3 regions of the Streptomyces sp. NPDC008313 genome follow, and region 1 is predicted to be linked to each of the others. Evidence: riboswitches for the same ligand, from Rfam matches in the RefSeq annotation. Region 1 holds a riboswitch; each other region holds the start of a gene.
The links. Region 1 has a riboswitch for thiamine pyrophosphate ahead of thiC (phosphomethylpyrimidine synthase ThiC). Riboswitches for the same ligand answer to the same signal wherever they lie in the genome.
Positions count from the first base shown of each region.

Region 2: it holds a riboswitch for thiamine pyrophosphate, as region 1 does, so the genes downstream of both, thiO (glycine oxidase ThiO) here and thiC (phosphomethylpyrimidine synthase ThiC) in region 1, are expected to answer to the same signal.
Region 3: it holds a riboswitch for thiamine pyrophosphate, as region 1 does, so the genes downstream of both, ACFY93_RS24550 (thiamine ABC transporter substrate-binding protein) here and thiC (phosphomethylpyrimidine synthase ThiC) in region 1, are expected to answer to the same signal.

Region 1 covers NZ_JBIBFR010000009.1:1,760-7,341, reverse strand. The annotation lists gene ACFY93_RS13685 (DUF5326 family protein) at 1-199, shown strand, start outside; gene ACFY93_RS13680 (SsgA family sporulation/cell division regulator) at 420-857, shown strand; gene ACFY93_RS13675 (YibE/F family protein) at 921-2,321, opposite strand; TPP riboswitch at 2,393-2,548, shown strand; gene thiC (phosphomethylpyrimidine synthase ThiC) at 2,541-4,355, shown strand; gene ACFY93_RS13665 (hypothetical protein) at 4,437-5,303, opposite strand; gene ACFY93_RS13660 (metallophosphoesterase) at 5,485-5,582, opposite strand, start outside.
Region 2 covers NZ_JBIBFR010000013.1:210,015-215,596, forward strand. The annotation lists gene ACFY93_RS19540 (hypothetical protein) at 1-84, opposite strand, end outside; gene metF (methylenetetrahydrofolate reductase [NAD(P)H]) at 141-1,064, opposite strand; gene thiE (thiamine phosphate synthase) at 1,217-1,873, opposite strand; gene ACFY93_RS19555 (Rv2175c family DNA-binding protein) at 2,059-2,424, opposite strand; gene ACFY93_RS19560 (FAD-dependent oxidoreductase) at 2,546-3,784, opposite strand; partial or broken gene ACFY93_RS19565 (hypothetical protein) at 3,873-4,205, opposite strand; TPP riboswitch at 4,257-4,369, shown strand; gene thiO (glycine oxidase ThiO) at 4,367-5,569, shown strand.
Region 3 covers NZ_JBIBFR010000019.1:75,389-80,970, reverse strand. The annotation lists gene pyrH (UMP kinase) at 70-840, shown strand; gene frr (ribosome recycling factor) at 979-1,536, shown strand; gene ACFY93_RS24560 (phosphatidate cytidylyltransferase) at 1,536-2,672, shown strand; gene rlmN (23S rRNA (adenine(2503)-C(2))-methyltransferase RlmN) at 2,772-3,878, shown strand; TPP riboswitch at 3,950-4,055, shown strand; gene ACFY93_RS24550 (thiamine ABC transporter substrate-binding protein) at 4,180-5,232, shown strand; gene ACFY93_RS24545 (ABC transporter permease subunit) at 5,208-5,582, shown strand, end outside.

The sequences.
Region 1 (5,582 bases):
CGCGGGTATGCCGTGGTGGGTGAAGTGGGTCGCGGTTCCGGTCATCGCCCTGGTGGTGTTCGGCGGACTGATCCTCAGCGTCGTCCAGGTGGTCGTCGGGCTGCTCTTCAAGTTGCTCGTCTTCGTCGCCCTGGTCGGCGGTCTGATCTACGTGGTGCGGAAGTTCACGTCGAGTTCGTCGTCACGAGGGGACTGGTAGACACACCCGGGCGGCCGGCGTGCGACGGCCGGTCCACCCAGCCCGAACCGACGCCCTGGCCCACTCCAGGACGCCATCGAAAAACTGTTGGGGCCCCAGTCTTCCCGTTACAGCAGCTGAGAACTCACTCGTTGTGATCTGATGTGTACGTTGAGCGAGATGCCAGCAGTGTCACGGGAAACGATTCCCGGCCAGTCGACGGCAAACGACGGGGTAGGCGATGCGCGAGTCGGTGCAGGCAGAGGTCATGATGAGCTTCCTCGTGTCGGAGGAGCTCTCCTTCCGCATTCCGGTGGAGCTGCGATACGAGACCTGTGATCCCTATGCCGTGCGGCTGACCTTCCACCTGCCCGGGGACGAACCGGTGACCTGGGCCTTCGGGCGTGAGCTGCTCAGTGACGGTGTGGAGGGCGCCTGCGGCGAAGGCGATGTGCACATCACGCCGGACGCCGACGAGGAGTCCGGTGACGTGCTGATCCGGCTTCAGGTCGGATGTGACCAGGCGCTCTTCCGGTCGGGCGCCGCTCCGCTGCTGGCCTTCCTGGACCGCACCGACAGACTGGTGCCGCTGGGGCGGGAGCGTGACCTCGCCGACTTCGATCTGCACCTCGACGAGGCCCTGGACCGCATCCTGGCCGAGGAGCAGAGCGCGGGCTGAGGCCGACGAACCACTGACCGTGCCGTAACGCTTCCTCTCGCGCGGACGACGAGCCTCGGTACGTCACCGCTTGCGGCGTCGGCCGTGCCCTGCGCGAACCGGCGTCGGGGCACCGGCCTGCGCCGGTACGCCCGCTCGGTCCGCCGAGACCACCAGAGCGGCCAGCGCGGTGGTCACCGGAACCGACGCGACCAGCCCGATCGAGCCGACGAGCGTGCGCACGATCTCCTCCGCGACCAACTCGCTGTTGGCGATGGTGCCGACACTGCTCTGCGCGATCGAGAAGAGAAGCAGCAACGGCAGCGCGGCGCCCGCGTACGCGAGGACCAGGGTGTTCACCACGGACGCGATGTGGTCGCGCCCGATGCGAATGCCCGCCCGGTACAGGCCGCGCCAGCCCATGGTCGGGTCCGCCTGATGCAGCTCCCAGACCGCCGAGGTCTGGGTCACCGTCACGTCGTCGAGCACCCCGAGCGAACCGATGATGACGCCCGCGAGCAGCAGACCGCTCATGTCGATCGACGGGTAGAGGCCGTGAATCAGGCCCGTGTTGTCGTCGACGTTGCCGGTCAGCGCGGCCCAGCCGATGAACATCGAGCCGAGCAGCCCGATCAGCAGCAGGGAGAGCAGCGTCCCGAGCACGGCCACCGACGTCCTCGCGGACAGTCCGTGGCACATGTACAGCGCGATGAGCATGATGGCGCTCGCTCCGACGACGGCCACGACCAACGGGTTCGAGCCCTGCAGAATCGCCGGGAGGATGAAGAGGGTCAGGACCCCGAAGCTCACGGCCAGCGCCACGAGCGCCATGACACCACGCATCCGGCCCACCACCACGACGGCCAGCGCGAAGATCCCCGCGAGCAGCGCCATGGGTACCGTGCGGTTCACGTCGGTGACCGAGTACTGAAGTTCCCTGGGTGCGGAGGGCTCGTAGGCGACCACGACCTTCTCGCCCTCGTGCAACTGCCGTGACTGGTCGGGCTGGACGAGCTCCGTGAACGTACGGCCCTTCTCCTTGCCGGTGTCGATCCGGATCGTCGCCTTCTTGCAGTCCCCGGGGGACCGGTCCTTCGCCGGCGTCCCCTCAGCGGTGGACGTGTCGCCGTCGGCCGCGCCCCCGGAGGCGTGCACGGACGCGCAGTCCACCGAGTCCACCTTGGTGACGGTGGCCTGCTGGGTCTGCCGGTCGAAGCCGACACCGGTGCGCTCGTGGGTCGGCGCACCCCCCGGCCATAGCACGATGAGCCCCACGACGACCGCGGCGGCGAAGGGAACCAAAACCGCGGCGATGACCCTGCGCAGATGCCGGGAGACCGGCGCGGCGGGGCCATGGCTGTGCGTGTGTCCGTGGCCGTCTCCGTGGCCGCCACCTGAACGGGTGCGGACTGCGAGGCCTTCACCGGAGCCGTGCCCGTGCGGCGGCTCGGAGGGTGGAAGCTCGGGCTGATGCGGAAGAGTCACCGGTCGATCATCGCAAGAACGAAGGGGGCCCACTGTTCACCGCGCCCGTCCGGGCGCTAGCGTGGAGGCACCTTTGCACACGCGGGAGCTCGGAGCACCGGGCTGAGAGGGCGCTGACGTCCGTCCCGTCGATGTTTCACATGAAACATCGACGACGGAAGCCGCTGCGTCGACCGCCGAACCTGTTACCGGGTAATGCCGGCGTAGGGAGTAGGTCTCATGACCAACAAGGACGTACGCACGCCTGCCTCCAGCCAGACGGACGACGCTGCCGTCCCGGCCGTTGGGGAGAGCAGTCAGCCCCAGGACGCCGGAACCATCGGCTGGCACAAGGCCTACGTCGACGGATCACGCCCCGATCTACGTGTGCCGGTCCGTCAAGTGCACCTGACCAACGGGCAGGCGGTCACCCTGTACGACACCTCGGGGCCGTACACCGACCCGGCCGTCGACACCGACGTACGCAGGGGTCTGGCGCCGCTGCGCGAGCCCTGGATCATCGCCCGGGGTGACACCGAGGAGTACGCGGGCCGCCCGGTCCGCCCCGAGGACGACGGGATCAAGCACACCTCGCCGCGCGGTGGACTCCGCAACCTCGACGCGGTCTTCCCCGGCAGGCCGCGCCAGCCGCGCAGGGGCCGTGACGGGAAGGCCGTGACACAGCTCGCCTATGCGCGACGGGGTGAGATCACCCCCGAGATGGAGTTCGTGGCGGTCCGGGAGAACGTCGACGCCGAGGTGGTGCGCGAGGAGATCGCGGCCGGCCGGGCGGTTCTTCCGGCGAACGTCAATCACCCGGAGATCGAGCCGATGATCATCGGCAAGCGGTTCCTGGTGAAGGTCAACGCCAACATCGGCAACTCGGCGGTCACTTCCTCCATCGAGGAGGAGGTGGAGAAGATGACGTGGGCGACCCGTTGGGGGGCCGACACGGTCATGGACCTGTCCACCGGACGCAACATCCACACCACCCGCGAGTGGGTACTGCGCAATTCGCCGGTGCCGATCGGCACCGTGCCGCTCTACCAGGCGCTGGAGAAGGTGGACGGCCGCGCCGAGGAACTCACCTGGGAGATCTACAAGGACACGGTCGTCGAGCAGGCCGAGCAAGGCGTGGACTACATGACGGTCCACGCGGGCGTACGCCTGCCGTACGTGCCGCTGACCGCGAACCGCAAGACCGGCATCGTCTCCCGCGGTGGGTCCATCATGGCGGCCTGGTGCCTGGCGCACCACAAGGAGTCGTTCCTGTACGAGAACTTCGAGGAACTCTGCGAGATCCTCGCCGCCTACGACGTCACGTACTCGCTCGGCGACGGCCTGCGGCCCGGATCGATCGCGGACGCCAACGACGAGGCGCAGTTCGCGGAGTTGAGGACCCTCGGGGAACTCAACACGATCGCGAAGCGTTACAACGTACAGACCATGATCGAAGGCCCGGGGCATGTCCCGATGCACAAGATCAAGGAGAACATCGACCTTCAGCAGGAGATCTGCGATGAAGCACCGTTCTATACGCTCGGCCCGCTGACGACAGACGTCGCGCCGGCGTACGACCACATCACCTCCGGTATAGGTGCCGCCATGATCGCGTGGTGGGGCACGGCCATGCTCTGCTACGTCACGCCCAAGGAGCACCTGGGTCTGCCCAACCGGGACGATGTCAAGACGGGCGTCATCACGTACAAGATCGCGGCTCATGCGGCGGACCTCGCCAAGGGGCACCCGGGCGCGCAGGAATGGGACGACGCCCTGTCGGACGCCCGCTTCGAGTTCCGGTGGGAGGACCAGTTCAACCTGGCTCTCGACCCGGACACCGCACGGGAGTTCCACGACGAGACTCTGCCGGCGGAGCCCGCCAAGACGGCGCACTTCTGCTCGATGTGCGGCCCGAAGTTCTGCAGCATGAAGATCTCGCAGGACATTCGTCGCGAGCACGGCGGCACACGCTCGGAGATCGAGGAGGGCATGGCTCAGAAGTCGAAGGAGTTCGCGGCGAGCGGGAACAAGGTGTACCTGCCCATGGCCGAATAGCGGCGCCGCGGCGGTGGCCGACGGCTCCGCTCACGAGTGACGGCGGCTTGCGCTCCCGGTGAGGGGGCGCAAGCCGGGATGTCACTCCGGCTGGTGCTCCGGGCCCCCGAAGTCCGGGCTGGAGAAGTCCGGGCTGGAGAAGCTGGGACGGGAGCCCGACGCCGGGCCGCCCTCGGGGCTGCTGAACCCGGGGCGGTGGTACCCGAGATGCGGCATACGGCCGGTCGGCTGCTGCGTCTTGGGGCCCACCGGAGCCGTGTCGGGGGTGGTGAGCGCATCGTGCAGGAACGGCAGGAAGCCGCGCTCCAGGAGGGCGTCGTGCCAGGCTTCTCTGGCGCGGGTCACCTCTTCGTCCAGCTCGCCGTGGGCCCCCGCCTCGAACGAGGCGGAGCCGTTGCGCAGGGCGGTCAGCAGCAGGCCACCGGCGGCGACCAGGATCGCGGCCGCGGTGATCGCGGCGAACACCCATCCCGTGGTGAGCAGGGTCTGCGCGAACGCCTGGCCGGGGGCGACCATCTTGAGGATGTAGCCCACGAGCAGGAATATCGCCGCTGACGTCCCTGCGAGGACGGGGGCGAGCACCGCGACGACGGCGACGGCGCCGGCCCCGGCCGTCTCGGTGACTTCTCCCATCGTGGTGGCGAGCCCCAGTCCTCCCGTGCCCGGCTCCGCGGAACCGGCTTCCTCGTGGGCGGACGGGGCGGACCGCGCCGGACGGCGCAGTTCCTCGCGGACCTTGACGTAATGCTGGTATTCGGCCGCGGCGGCCACCGTGATGAGGGCGGTGGCGTTGAGTGCCATGGTCCGCAGCTGTTCGGAGTTGAGCCGCCGGCCGACAGCGGCGAGTTCCGGTCGGTGTGGGGCGGAGCGCAGCGCCTCATCGAGGATCCGCTCGTACTCCTGGCGGTCCTCGTTCAGCAGGTGCTGCGGAACGCTGTTCATGTGCATCCCCCGATGCTCCGTAGGGCTTGGGGCTCGCACGCTGACGAGCCGTCGGGCAGAAACGGAGGGGAGCCTGCTACGGATAAGCCGATGGTAGAGCGGTGACGGTCCACCGTGACAGGGGGTTTCCAGAAATTGCCCCCTGGTCAGCGAAGTCCTCGGTGGACGACGCCGGTCCGGTGCATGCTCAGACGGCCAGGGGAAGTTGCTGGACCAGCAGCTTTCCGGCCATGGTCACGCCGCCGTCCATCGCGATGGCCAGGCCGTCGGCGTAGACGTGGGGTC
Region 2 (5,582 bases), on a different contig from region 1:
CCGCGCCTTGTACTGCAGCAGGACCTCGCCGAGCAGCCACAGCGCGACGACGCCGAACGCGATATAGAGGACCGTCCAGCCCATGTACGCCCCTCTCCCCAATGGCCGCTCCGCAGTGTGTCGTACGGGATGCGGCCGGTCTAGGCCCGCTGCGGGTGGTGCAGGCCCAGGTTCTCGTAGATTTCCAGCGTCGCCGTGGAGTTGTTGAGCGTGATGAAGTGCAGACCGGGTACTCCCTCGGCCAGCAGCCTCGCGCAGAACTCCGTCGCGAACTCGATTCCCATGGAGCGTACAGCCGCCGGATCGTCCTTGACTGCGCGGAGGCGCTCTTTCAGCGCGGACGGGATGGCGGCGTTGCTCAGCGCGGGCAGCCGTTCCAGCAGTCTCAGGCTGGTGACGGGCATGACCTCGGGGATGACCGGGGTCTCGCAGCCGGCCGCGGCGACCCGGTCGCGCAGGCGCAGATACGACTCGGGCCGGAAGAACATCTGGGTGATCGCGTAGTCCGCGCCGGCCCGGCACTTGTCGACGAAGTGCTCGACGTCGCGGTCCCAGGCCGCGGAGCGCGGATGCATCTCCGGGAAGGCCGCGACGCCCACGCAGAAGTCACCCGACTCCTTGATGAGACGGACCAGTTCGGCCGCGTAGGTCAGGCCCCGCGGGTGCGGCACCCACTCCCCCATGGGGTCGCCGGGCGGGTCGCCGCGGACCGCGAGCATGTTGCGGATCCCGGCGTCGGCGTACTGGCCGATGATGTTGCGCAGCTCGGCCACGGAGTGGTTGACCGCGGTGAGGTGCGCGACCGGGGTGAGCGTCGTGTCCGCGACGATCTGCTCGGTCTCCTTGACCGTGCCCGCGCGGGTCGAGCCGCCCGCGCCGTAGGTCACGGAGACGAAGTCGGGAGCGACGGCCTCGACCCTGCGGAGCGCGTTCCACAGGTTCCGCTCGCCCTTGGGAGTCTTCGGCGCGGAGAACTCGAACGAGTAGGTCGTCTTGCCTGCGGCGAGCATGTCACGCACGGCGCGTGCGCGATCAGTCCTGGTGGAAGCAGATCCGAGGGCCATACCGGCAGGTTAGCCAGCGGTCGCCGGACCCCCAACCGAAGCGGAGATATTTACCTGATTTGCCGCTTTCTTGTCCACCCCTCGGACGGCCGCGCCCCGGCCAGGGGGTGTCTGGCACATGAGCGAGGGAAAAGGAGCGGTGTCCGGCACCCCTACGCCCCGCGCAGCCGCTTCGCGAACTCCGCCGCCGCCGCGCCCGGGTCGTCCGCCTCCGTGATCGCCCGTACGACCACCACGCGGCGGGCGCCCGCCTCGAGCACCTCGTCGAGGTTGCCGAGGCCGATGCCGCCGATCGCGAACCAGGGGCGCCCGGTGCCCAGGGCGGCGGTGTGCCGGACCAGGCCGAGTCCGGGGGCGTGGCGTCCGGGCTTGGTGGGCGTCGGCCAGCAGGGGCCGGTGCAGAAGTAGTCCACGCCCTCCTGGGCGGCGGCGGCCTCGGCCTCCGCCTCGGAGTGGGTCGAGCGGCCCACGAGCACGTCGTCGCCGAGGAGGGCGCGGGCCGCGGGGACGGGGAGGTCGCCCTGGCCGAGGTGCAGCACGTCGGCGCGGGCGGCGTGCGCCACGTCCGCCCGGTCGTTGACCGCGAGCAGCTTGCCGTGGCGCGCGCAGGCGTCCGCGAAGACCTGGAGGTGCTCCAGCTCCTCGGCCGCCTCCATGCCCTTGTCCCGCAGCTGCACGATGTCGACGCCGCCGGCCAGGGCCGCGTCCAGGAACTCGGCGAGGTCGCCCTGGCGGCCGCGGGCGTCCGTGCAGAGGTAGAGCCGGGCGTCGGCGAGCCGCGCGCGGGCGGTGGTCACGGTTTCGGGCATACGGAGGTCCCCCCGGGGTGGATGCGGGCAGCGGCGTGCGAGGGCGCCGCCCGCGGGTGTGGCGCGCCGTCGGCGGCGCGGTGGGTGTGCACGGCCGGTGTCCGGCCGCTCGTGGCCCGTCCCGGCCGGCCGGGACGGGCCACGAGCGGGCCGGACGGGTCACGGCCGGGCCGTCGGCCGGACGGTCAGACGGCGAGCGCCTGGGCGCGGCGCTTCACCTCCGTGCCGCGGTTCTCGCTCAGCGCCTGCGCGGGCGTGCCGGGCAGGCTCGGGTCGGGGGTGAAGAGCCACTCCAGCATCTCTTCGTCGGAGAAGCCGTCGTCCCTCAGCAGCGTCAGGGTGCCCGTCAGGCCCTTGACCACCTTGTCCCCGTCGATGAAGTCGGCGGGGACGTGCAGCGCGCGGTTCTCACCACGGCGTACGGCGATGAGCTGGCCCTCCTTGACCAGCTGCCGGACGCGGGTCACCTCGACGCCGAACTGCTCGGCGATGTCGGGGAGGGTGAGCCACGCGGGGACGAGAGCATCGGTCTTTGCGTCAATCTCGGTCACGGGACAAGCCTGCCATCCCGGACCGACAGCCGGTAACCCGAGGACCGCCCGGCCGGGCTTCCGGTCCGGGTGGCCGCCGGCCGGGCGGCCGTCCGCGCCGCGGCCGAGCCGCGGCGGCGGGTCAGTCCCCGGCCGCCGCCGTCGCCTTCTTCAGCGGCCGCGCCGGGTCGGCCAGCAGGGCGGGGTCCATCGGGACGCACGACTCGATCAGCTTGCGGCCCTGGGCCAGGTCACGGGGGCGGCCGACCGCGAGGAGGGCGACGAGGCGGCCCTCGCGAAGCCAGCAGACCGTCCAGGCCGCGCCCGCCGGGTCGCCGCGCCAGACCGTCGTGTCGGCGGGCGCGTGGTGGCCGACGTACTGGACGAAGCGGCCGAACTGCTCGGACCAGAAGTACGGCACCGGGTCGTAGGCGGCGGGCACGTCTCCGACGATGTTGGCGGCGACCGTGCGCGGCCCCTGGAGGGCGTTGTCCCAGTGGTGGACGAGCAGCCGCTCCTCGTACCGGCCCGAGGGGAAGGAGGCGCAGTCGCCGACCGCGTACACGTCGGGCACGGAGGTGCGCAGGTGGTCGTCGGCGACGATCTCGCCGTGGGCGCCGAGCGCGACCCCGGAGCCGGCGAGCCAGCCGGTCGCGGGCCGGGCGCCGATGCCGACGACCACCGCGCCCGCGGGCACCCGTGAGCCGTCGTCCAGGACCACCGCCCCGTCCTCGACGCGCTCCACGCGCGCGCCGGTGCGCAGGACCGCGCCGCTGTCCTCGTACCAGGCGGCCATGGGCGCGGCCACCTCCGCGGGCAGCGCCCCCGCGAGCGGCCGGTCGGCGGCCTCGACGACGGTCACCGAGCAGCCCGCCTCGCGGGCCGCCGTGGCGAACTCCGCGCCGATCCAGCCCGCGCCGACCACCACGACGTCGTGCTGCCGGGCGAGGACGGGCCGCAGCCGCTCGGCGTCGTCGAGGGTGCGCAGCAGGTGCACGCCGGGGGTATCGCGCTCGCCCGGCAGCCGGAGGGGTTCGGCCCCGGTCGCCACGACCAGGACGTCGTACGGGACGGCCCCGGCGTCGGTGTCCAGTTCGTGGTCGCCGGGGCGCAGGCCGGTGGCCTCGCGTCCGAGCCGCAGCTCGATGCCGAGCGCGGCGAAGTCGACCTCGAAGGCGGAGGTCTCCGCCTTGCCGAGGAGCACGGCCTTGGAGAGCGGCGGTCTGTCGTACGGCTGGTGGGCCTCGGCGCCGATCAGCGTGACGTCGCCGGTGAAGCCCTGTTCCCGCAGGGCGACGGCGGCCTGCACCCCCGCCATGCCCGCGCCCACGACGACGATCCGCCGCCCGTCCCTGGCCCGTTCCCGCGTCAGCTCGCTCACTCGATCACCTTAGTCGCGGCGCCGTGCCGGTCGGCGCCGCCGGTTGCGTCCCGGTACCGCCCGGCCGCCCGGCGGTGCCGGGACCGGCGACCTCCTCCACCACACTCGTACCGCTGCCCGTCTGCGACTCCCACTCCCAGGTCTCCTCCAGGCGCAGCCGCCCGTCGTCCAGCTCGACGACCCGCGACCGGCAGTGCCCGCCGGACGTGGTCCCGTCCCGCTTCAGCTGCACGTACCGGAAGTCGAGCCGGTCGCCCTCACGGGTACCCACGAGGTGGCCGCGTACGACTTCGCCGCCCGCGTACTCGGCCCAGATCTCACCGTCCTTCTCGTGGTAGGTGAACCGGGTGCGGGTCCCGACCTGGCCCGGGGCCTGGTCGGCGACCGGGGCGAGGACGAGTGCGTCGAGCGAACGGGCCATGCGCGCAGGCTCCCTGTGGGGCTCGGGGACGAAGGGCTAGGGTGGCCAACGTAAAGGACTCGCGGGAGCCCGGACGCACCGGGCTGAGAGGGAGGCTGGACGGCCTCCGACCGTACGAACCTGATCCGGGTCATGCCGGCGAAGGGAGGGGCTGGACGCCCATGTCGCCTACAACGGACGACACATCCGTCTCACACCCCGGTACAGCGTGTGTACCGGACGTCCTCGTCGTCGGGGGCGGGATCATCGGTCTGGTCACGGCCTGGCGGTCCGCGCAGCGCGGTCTGCGCACCGCGGTCGTGGACCCCGAGCCCGGGGGCGGCGCGGCCCGGGTCGCGGCGGGGATGCTGGCCGCCGTCACCGAACTCCACTACGGCGAGCAGACGTTGCTGGGTCTCAACCTCGCCTCGGCGCGGCGCTATCCGGACTTCGCCGCCGAGCTGACCGAGGTGACGGGCCGTGATGTCGGCTACCGGCGGTGCGGCACGCTCGCCGTCGCCCTGGACGCCGACGACCGCGCCCATCTGCGCGAACTCCATGCCCTGCAGCGGGCGTCGGGCCTGGACTCGCAGTGGCTGAGCGGCCGCGACTGCCGCCGTCTCGAGCCGATGCTCGCGCCGGGGGTGCGCGGCGGGCTGCGGGTCGACGGCGACCACCAGGTGGACCCGCGGCGGCTCGCCGACGCCCTGGTCAGCGCCTGCGAGCGGGCCGGGGTCGTGTTCCACCGGACCTGGGCCGAGCGGCTGACCGTCGTGGGCGACCGGGCCACCGGAGTCGTGACGGCGGACGGCACGGCGCGGGCGGCGGGCCAGGTCGTCCTCGCCGCGGGCAGCCTCAGCGGACGGCTGGCGGGCGTCCCCGACGCCGTGCTGCCGCCGGTGCGCCCGGTGAAGGGCCAGGTGCTGCGCCTGACCGTACCGAAGCGGTACGCGCCCTTCCTGAACCGCACGGTGCGGGCCGTCGTCCGCGGCAGCCACGTCTACCTGGTGCCGCGCGAGAACGGCGAACTGGTCGTCGGCGCGACCAGCGAGGAGCTGGGCTGGGACACGACGGTGACCGCGGGCGGCGTCTACGAACTGCTGCGCGACGCCCACGAACTCGTCCCCGGGATCACCGAGCTGCCGCTCACCGAGACCCGGGCGGGGCTGCGCCCCGGCTCCCCCGACAACGCCCCGCTGCTCGGCCCGAGCGGACTGCCGGGGCTGCTGCTGGCCACCGGCCACCACCGCAACGGCGTCCTGCTCACCCCGGTCACCGGCGACGCCCTCGCCCACGCGCTGACCACCGGTGAGCTCCCCGACGAGGCCCGCCCGTTCACCCCGAGGCGGTTCAGCGCCGCCGCACTCTCGGAGCAGCCCGCATGAACGACCCCGCCAC
Region 3 (5,582 bases), on a different contig from region 1:
GCTTGGGAGCCCACACCCCACCGGCAATGGCCTTCTTCGTATGTGCGACACGTAGAAAAGGCGATCTCCATGACCACCACCCAGGCCGACAAGGGCGAGACGAGCGACGACGGCAAAGGCGCGGGGCGCTTCCTGCTGAAGCTTTCCGGTGAGGCGTTCGCCGGCGGCGGCGGACTGGGCGTCGACCCCGACGTGGTGCACAAGATCGCCCGCGAGATCGCGTCCGTCGTACGCGGCGGCGCCCAGATCGCGGTCGTCATCGGCGGCGGCAACTTCTTCCGCGGCGCCGAGCTGCAGCAGCGCGGCATGGACCGCGCCCGGTCCGACTACATGGGCATGCTCGGCACGGTCATGAACTGCCTGGCCCTCCAGGACTTCCTGGAGAAGGAGGGCATCGACAGCCGGGTGCAGACCGCCATCACGATGGGGCAGGTCGCCGAGCCGTACATCCCGCTGCGCGCCGTGCGTCACCTGGAGAAGGGCCGCGTGGTCATCTTCGGCGCGGGCATGGGGATGCCGTACTTCTCCACCGACACCACAGCGGCCCAGCGCGCCCTGGAGATCGACGCCCAGGCCCTGCTGATGGGGAAGAACGGCGTGGACGGGGTCTACGACTCCGACCCCAAGACCAACCCGGAAGCGGTGAAGTTCGACGCCCTCGGTTACGGCGAGGTCATCACGCGCGACCTCAAGGTCGCCGACATGACCGCGATCACCCTGTGCCGGGACAACAAGCTGCCGATCCTGGTCTTCGAGCTTCTGGCGGAGGGCAATATCGCGCGGGCCGTCAAGGGTGAGAAGATCGGCACTCTCGTGGGTGACCAGAGCGGCCGGGCCTGACGGCCGGGGATGGACCCTGACCGGGGGATGGACAATGTCCTGCCGGTCGGGAACGGTGCAGGAACAAGACGCGACGCAGCCGGCCGCCGACCGACGAGGACAGCTGCCGGGCCTACTCAAGACACGCAGGAGCAAGTGGTGATCGAAGAGACCCTCCTCGAGGCCGAGGAGAAGATGGAGAAGGCCGTCGTGGTCGCCAAGGAGGACTTCGCCGCGATCCGAACCGGTCGTGCGCACCCGGCGATGTTCAACAAGATCGTGGCGGACTACTACGGTGCGCTGACGCCGATCAACCAGCTGGCCTCGTTCTCGGTGCCCGAGCCGCGCATGGCCGTGGTGACCCCGTTCGACAAGAGCGCGATGCGCAACATCGAGCAGGCCATCCGCGACTCCGACCTGGGCGTCAACCCGAGCAACGACGGCAACATCATCCGGGTGGTGTTCCCCGAGCTGACCGAGGAGCGCCGCAAGGACTACATCAAGGTCGCCAAGACCAAGGGCGAGGACGCCAAGGTCTCGATCCGCTCGGTCCGCCGCAAGGCCAAGGACGCGATCGACAAGCTGATCAAGGACGGCGAGGTCGGCGAGGACGAGGGCCGCCGTGCGGAGAAGGAGCTCGACGACACCACGGCGAAGTACGTCGCCCAGGTGGACGAGCTGCTCAAGCACAAGGAAGCGGAGCTGCTCGAGGTCTGATGAACGACTCTTCCTGGGGAGCGCCGCCACAAGCCGGGTACTGGGGGCCTTCCGATCAGGGGTCTGCCCAGGGGGCGGCCCCGGCGGGTCCCGCATACGATGCGCATGACGCCCAGCACACTCGCCCCATGCCCATCGTGCCCGGGGCGACCGCACACGGCGGAGACCAGGACGACCACCGGGGGGCCGCTCGGGTGAGCGGCCCCCCGTTCCGCGACGACACACCGCCGGCAACGCCCCACCGGGCCGCGCCGCACGAGCCGCACAGCCCGCAGGAGCCCATGCCCAGCGCCCCCCAGCCCGCGCCCGCACCGCAGAAGAAGAGTGCGGGCCGAGACCTGGGTGCCGCCATAGGGGTGGGCGTCGGTCTCGGTGCGGTGATCGTCGCGTCCTTGTTCGTCGTGAAGGCCGTGTTCCTCGGCGTGATAGTCGTCGCCGTGGTCGTGGGCCTGTGGGAGCTAACCTCGCGGCTGCAGGAGCGCAAGGACATCAAGGCGCCCCTCGTGCCGCTGGCGGTGGGCGGCGCGGCGATGGTCGTCGCCGGATACGTCCGCGGTGCCGAGGGCGCGTGGGTGGCCATGGCGCTCACCGCGCTCGCGGTCCTGGTCTGGCGCATGACGGAACCGCCCGAGGGCTATCTGAAGGACGTCACGGCGGGCCTGTTCGCGGCGTTCTACGTGCCGTTCCTGGCGACGTTCGTGGCGATGATGCTGACCGCCGACGACGGCCCGCGCCGGGTGTTGACGTTCCTGCTCCTGACGGTGGTCAGCGACACCGGCGCGTACGCGATCGGCTGGCGCTTCGGCAAGCACAAGCTGGCGCCGCGCATCAGCCCGGGCAAGACCCGCGAGGGCCTGTTCGGCGCGGTCGCCTTCGCGATGGTCGCCGGCGCGCTGTGCACGCAGTTCCTGATCGACGACGGCGCCTGGTGGCAGGGCCTGCTCCTGGGCCTCGCGGTCGCGGCCAGCGCCACCCTCGGCGACCTCGGCGAGTCCATGATCAAGCGGGACCTCGGCATCAAGGACATGGGCACGCTCCTGCCCGGCCACGGCGGCATCATGGACCGGCTGGACTCCATATTGCCGACGGCACCGGTGGTGTGGCTGCTGCTGGTGATCTTCGTGGGTTCCGGATGAGTTCCGGTGACCGGCGCTGACCTGCGCAAACAGGGAAGAGGGCCTCGTCGTCCACAGACGGCGAGTCCCTCTTCGTACGTCTGCGACACTGGAAGGGTTATGCCTGCCCCTGGAGAACTCACATTCGTCGCGCCGCGCGGAGCCAAGAAGCCGCCGCGGCACCTTGCCGATCTCACGCCCGCCGAGCGCAAGGAGGCTGTCGCCGCCGTCGGCGAGAAGCCGTTCCGCGCCAAGCAGCTGTCGCAGCACTACTTCGCGCGGTACGCGCACGACCCGGAGCAGTGGACCGACATCCCGGCCGGTTCGCGAGCCAAGCTCCAGGAAGCGCTGCTTCCCGAGCTGATGACGGTCGTGCGGCATCTCTCCACCGACCAGGAGACCACGCGCAAGACGCTGTGGCGGCTCTTCGACGGCACGCTCGTCGAGTCGGTCCTGATGCGCTACCCGGACCGGGTCACCATGTGCATCAGCTCACAGGCCGGCTGCGGGATGAACTGCCCGTTCTGCGCCACCGGCCAGGCCGGGCTCGACCGGAACCTGTCCACCGGCGAGATCGTGCACCAGATCGTCGACGGGATGCGCGCCCTGCGGGACGGCGAGATCCCCGGCGGCCCGGCGCGGCTGAGCAACATCGTGTTCATGGGCATGGGCGAGCCGCTGGCCAACTACAAGCGGGTCGTCGGCGCGATCCGCGCGCTGACCGACCCCGAGCCGGACGGTCTCGGGCTGTCGCAGCGCGGGATCACCGTCTCCACGGTCGGCCTCGTCCCCGCCATCCACCGGTTCGCCGACGAGGGCTTCAAGTGCCGGCTGGCGATCTCGCTGCACGCCCCGGACGACGACCTGCGCGACACCCTCGTCCCCGTCAACACCCGGTGGAAGGTCCGTGAGGTCCTCGACGCCGGCTGGGAGTACGCGGCGAGGTCCGGGCGGCGCCTGTCCATCGAGTACGCGCTGATCCGGGACATCAACGACCAGGCGTGGCGCGGTGACCGGCTCGGCCGCCTCCTCAAGGGCAAGCCGGTCCACGTCAACCTGATCCCGCTGAACCCGACGCCCGGCTCCAAGTGGACCGCCTCGCGGCCCGAGGACGAGAAGGCGTTCGTCGAGGCAATCGCCGCCCATGGTGTACCCGTCACGGTCCGGGACACCCGTGGCCAGGAGATCGACGGGGCGTGCGGTCAGCTCGCGGCGACCGAGCGGTAGTGTGGCCCGGGTAAGCACCGGATGCGTACGGAGCGTACGGTGCGTACAGCGTCATCCGTAGGTACATCTTCATATTCCGACAGGGGAGCGCCACAGCGCTGAGAGTGCGGCACAGGCCGCAGACCCTCTGAACCTTGCCCAGGTCATTCTGGGTAGGAAGTTCGGTCGTTACTCGAGCTGTTGCGCCCTGCCCGGGGACTTTCAGAGGTCCCCGGGCAGGGCCGCGTCTCTTCCTGGTCACCCCAGGAGGAATCCAGTGAGCACCACCAGCACCGCACGTACCGGCAGAGCGATCACGGCGATGGCCGTCGGTCTGGGACTCGTCACGCTCTCCGCGTGCGGTACGTCCGACTCCGGCGACAAGGCCGCCGGCTCGAAGACCGTGACGCTCGTCAGCCACGACTCCTTCGCCTACTCCAAGAGCGTGCTCAAGGCGTTCGAGAAGGAGTCCGGCTACAAGGTCAGGGTCCTCAAGGACGGCGACGCCGGCCAGGCCGTCAACAAGGCGATCCTGACCAAGGACAACCCGCAGGGCGACGTCTTCTTCGGCGTCGACAACACCCTGCTCTCCCGCGCCCTCGACAACGGGCTGTTCCAGCCGTACGAGCCCAAGGGCTCGGACCTCGTCCTCCCCGAGTACCGCGTCGACCGGGCCAAGCACCGGGTGACGCCCATCGACTCCGGCGACATCTGCGTCAACTACGACAAGAAGTACTTCGCCGATCACAAGCTGGACCCGCCGTCCACCTTCGACGACCTGGCGAAGCCCGCGTACAAGAACCTGCTCGTCACCGAGAACGCGTCCACCTCCTCGCCGGGCCTCGGCTTCCTGCTCGGCAGCGCGGCGAAGTACGGGGACAAGGGCTGGCAGGACTACTGGAAGAAGCTCAAGGCCAACGGCGTCAAGGTGGTCGACGGCTGGGAGCAGGCCTACAACGAGGAGTTCTCCGGGTCCGCCGGCGGCAGGAAGGCCAAGGCCGACCGCCCGCTCGTCGTCTCCTACGCCTCCTCCCCGCCCGCCGAGATCATCTACGCCGACCCGAAGCCGAAGACCGCGCCCACCGGCGTGGCGACCGGCACCTGCTTCCGGCAGGTCGAGTACGCGGGCCTGCTGAGCAACGCCGGGAACACCAAGGGAGGCAAGGCGCTCCTCGACTTCCTGCTCAGCAAGGAGTTCCAGGACGACATGCCGCTCAACATGTTCGTGTACCCGGTCCGGGAAGCCGCCCAGGTTCCCCCGGAGTTCACGAAGTTCGGCCCGCAGGCCGAGAACCCCGAGACCATGGACCCGGCCGACATCGCCGACCACCGTGACCAGTGGGTCAAGTCGTGGACCTCACTCGTACTGAAGTAGCGAGCGGGCACCGCGCGGCGGACTCCCGTCCTCGCTCGGGCGCGGCGCGGCTGGGCCTGATGGCCCTGCCCGTCGCGTTCTTCGCGGTGTTCTTCGCCTACCCCGTCGCGGCGATCGTCGCCCGGGGACTCAGGATAAACGGCGTCTGGCAGTTCGGGCGGATCGGTGAGGTGCTCGCCGATCCCGGCATCCGGCACGTCCTGTGGTTCACCACCTGGCAGGCGCTCGCCTCGACGGCCCTCACGCTGCTGATCGCACTCCCCGGCGCGTATGTGTTCGCGCGCTTCGACTTCCGGGGCAAGCAGGTGCTGCGCGCGGTCGTCACGGTGCCCTTCGTGCTGCCCACCGTC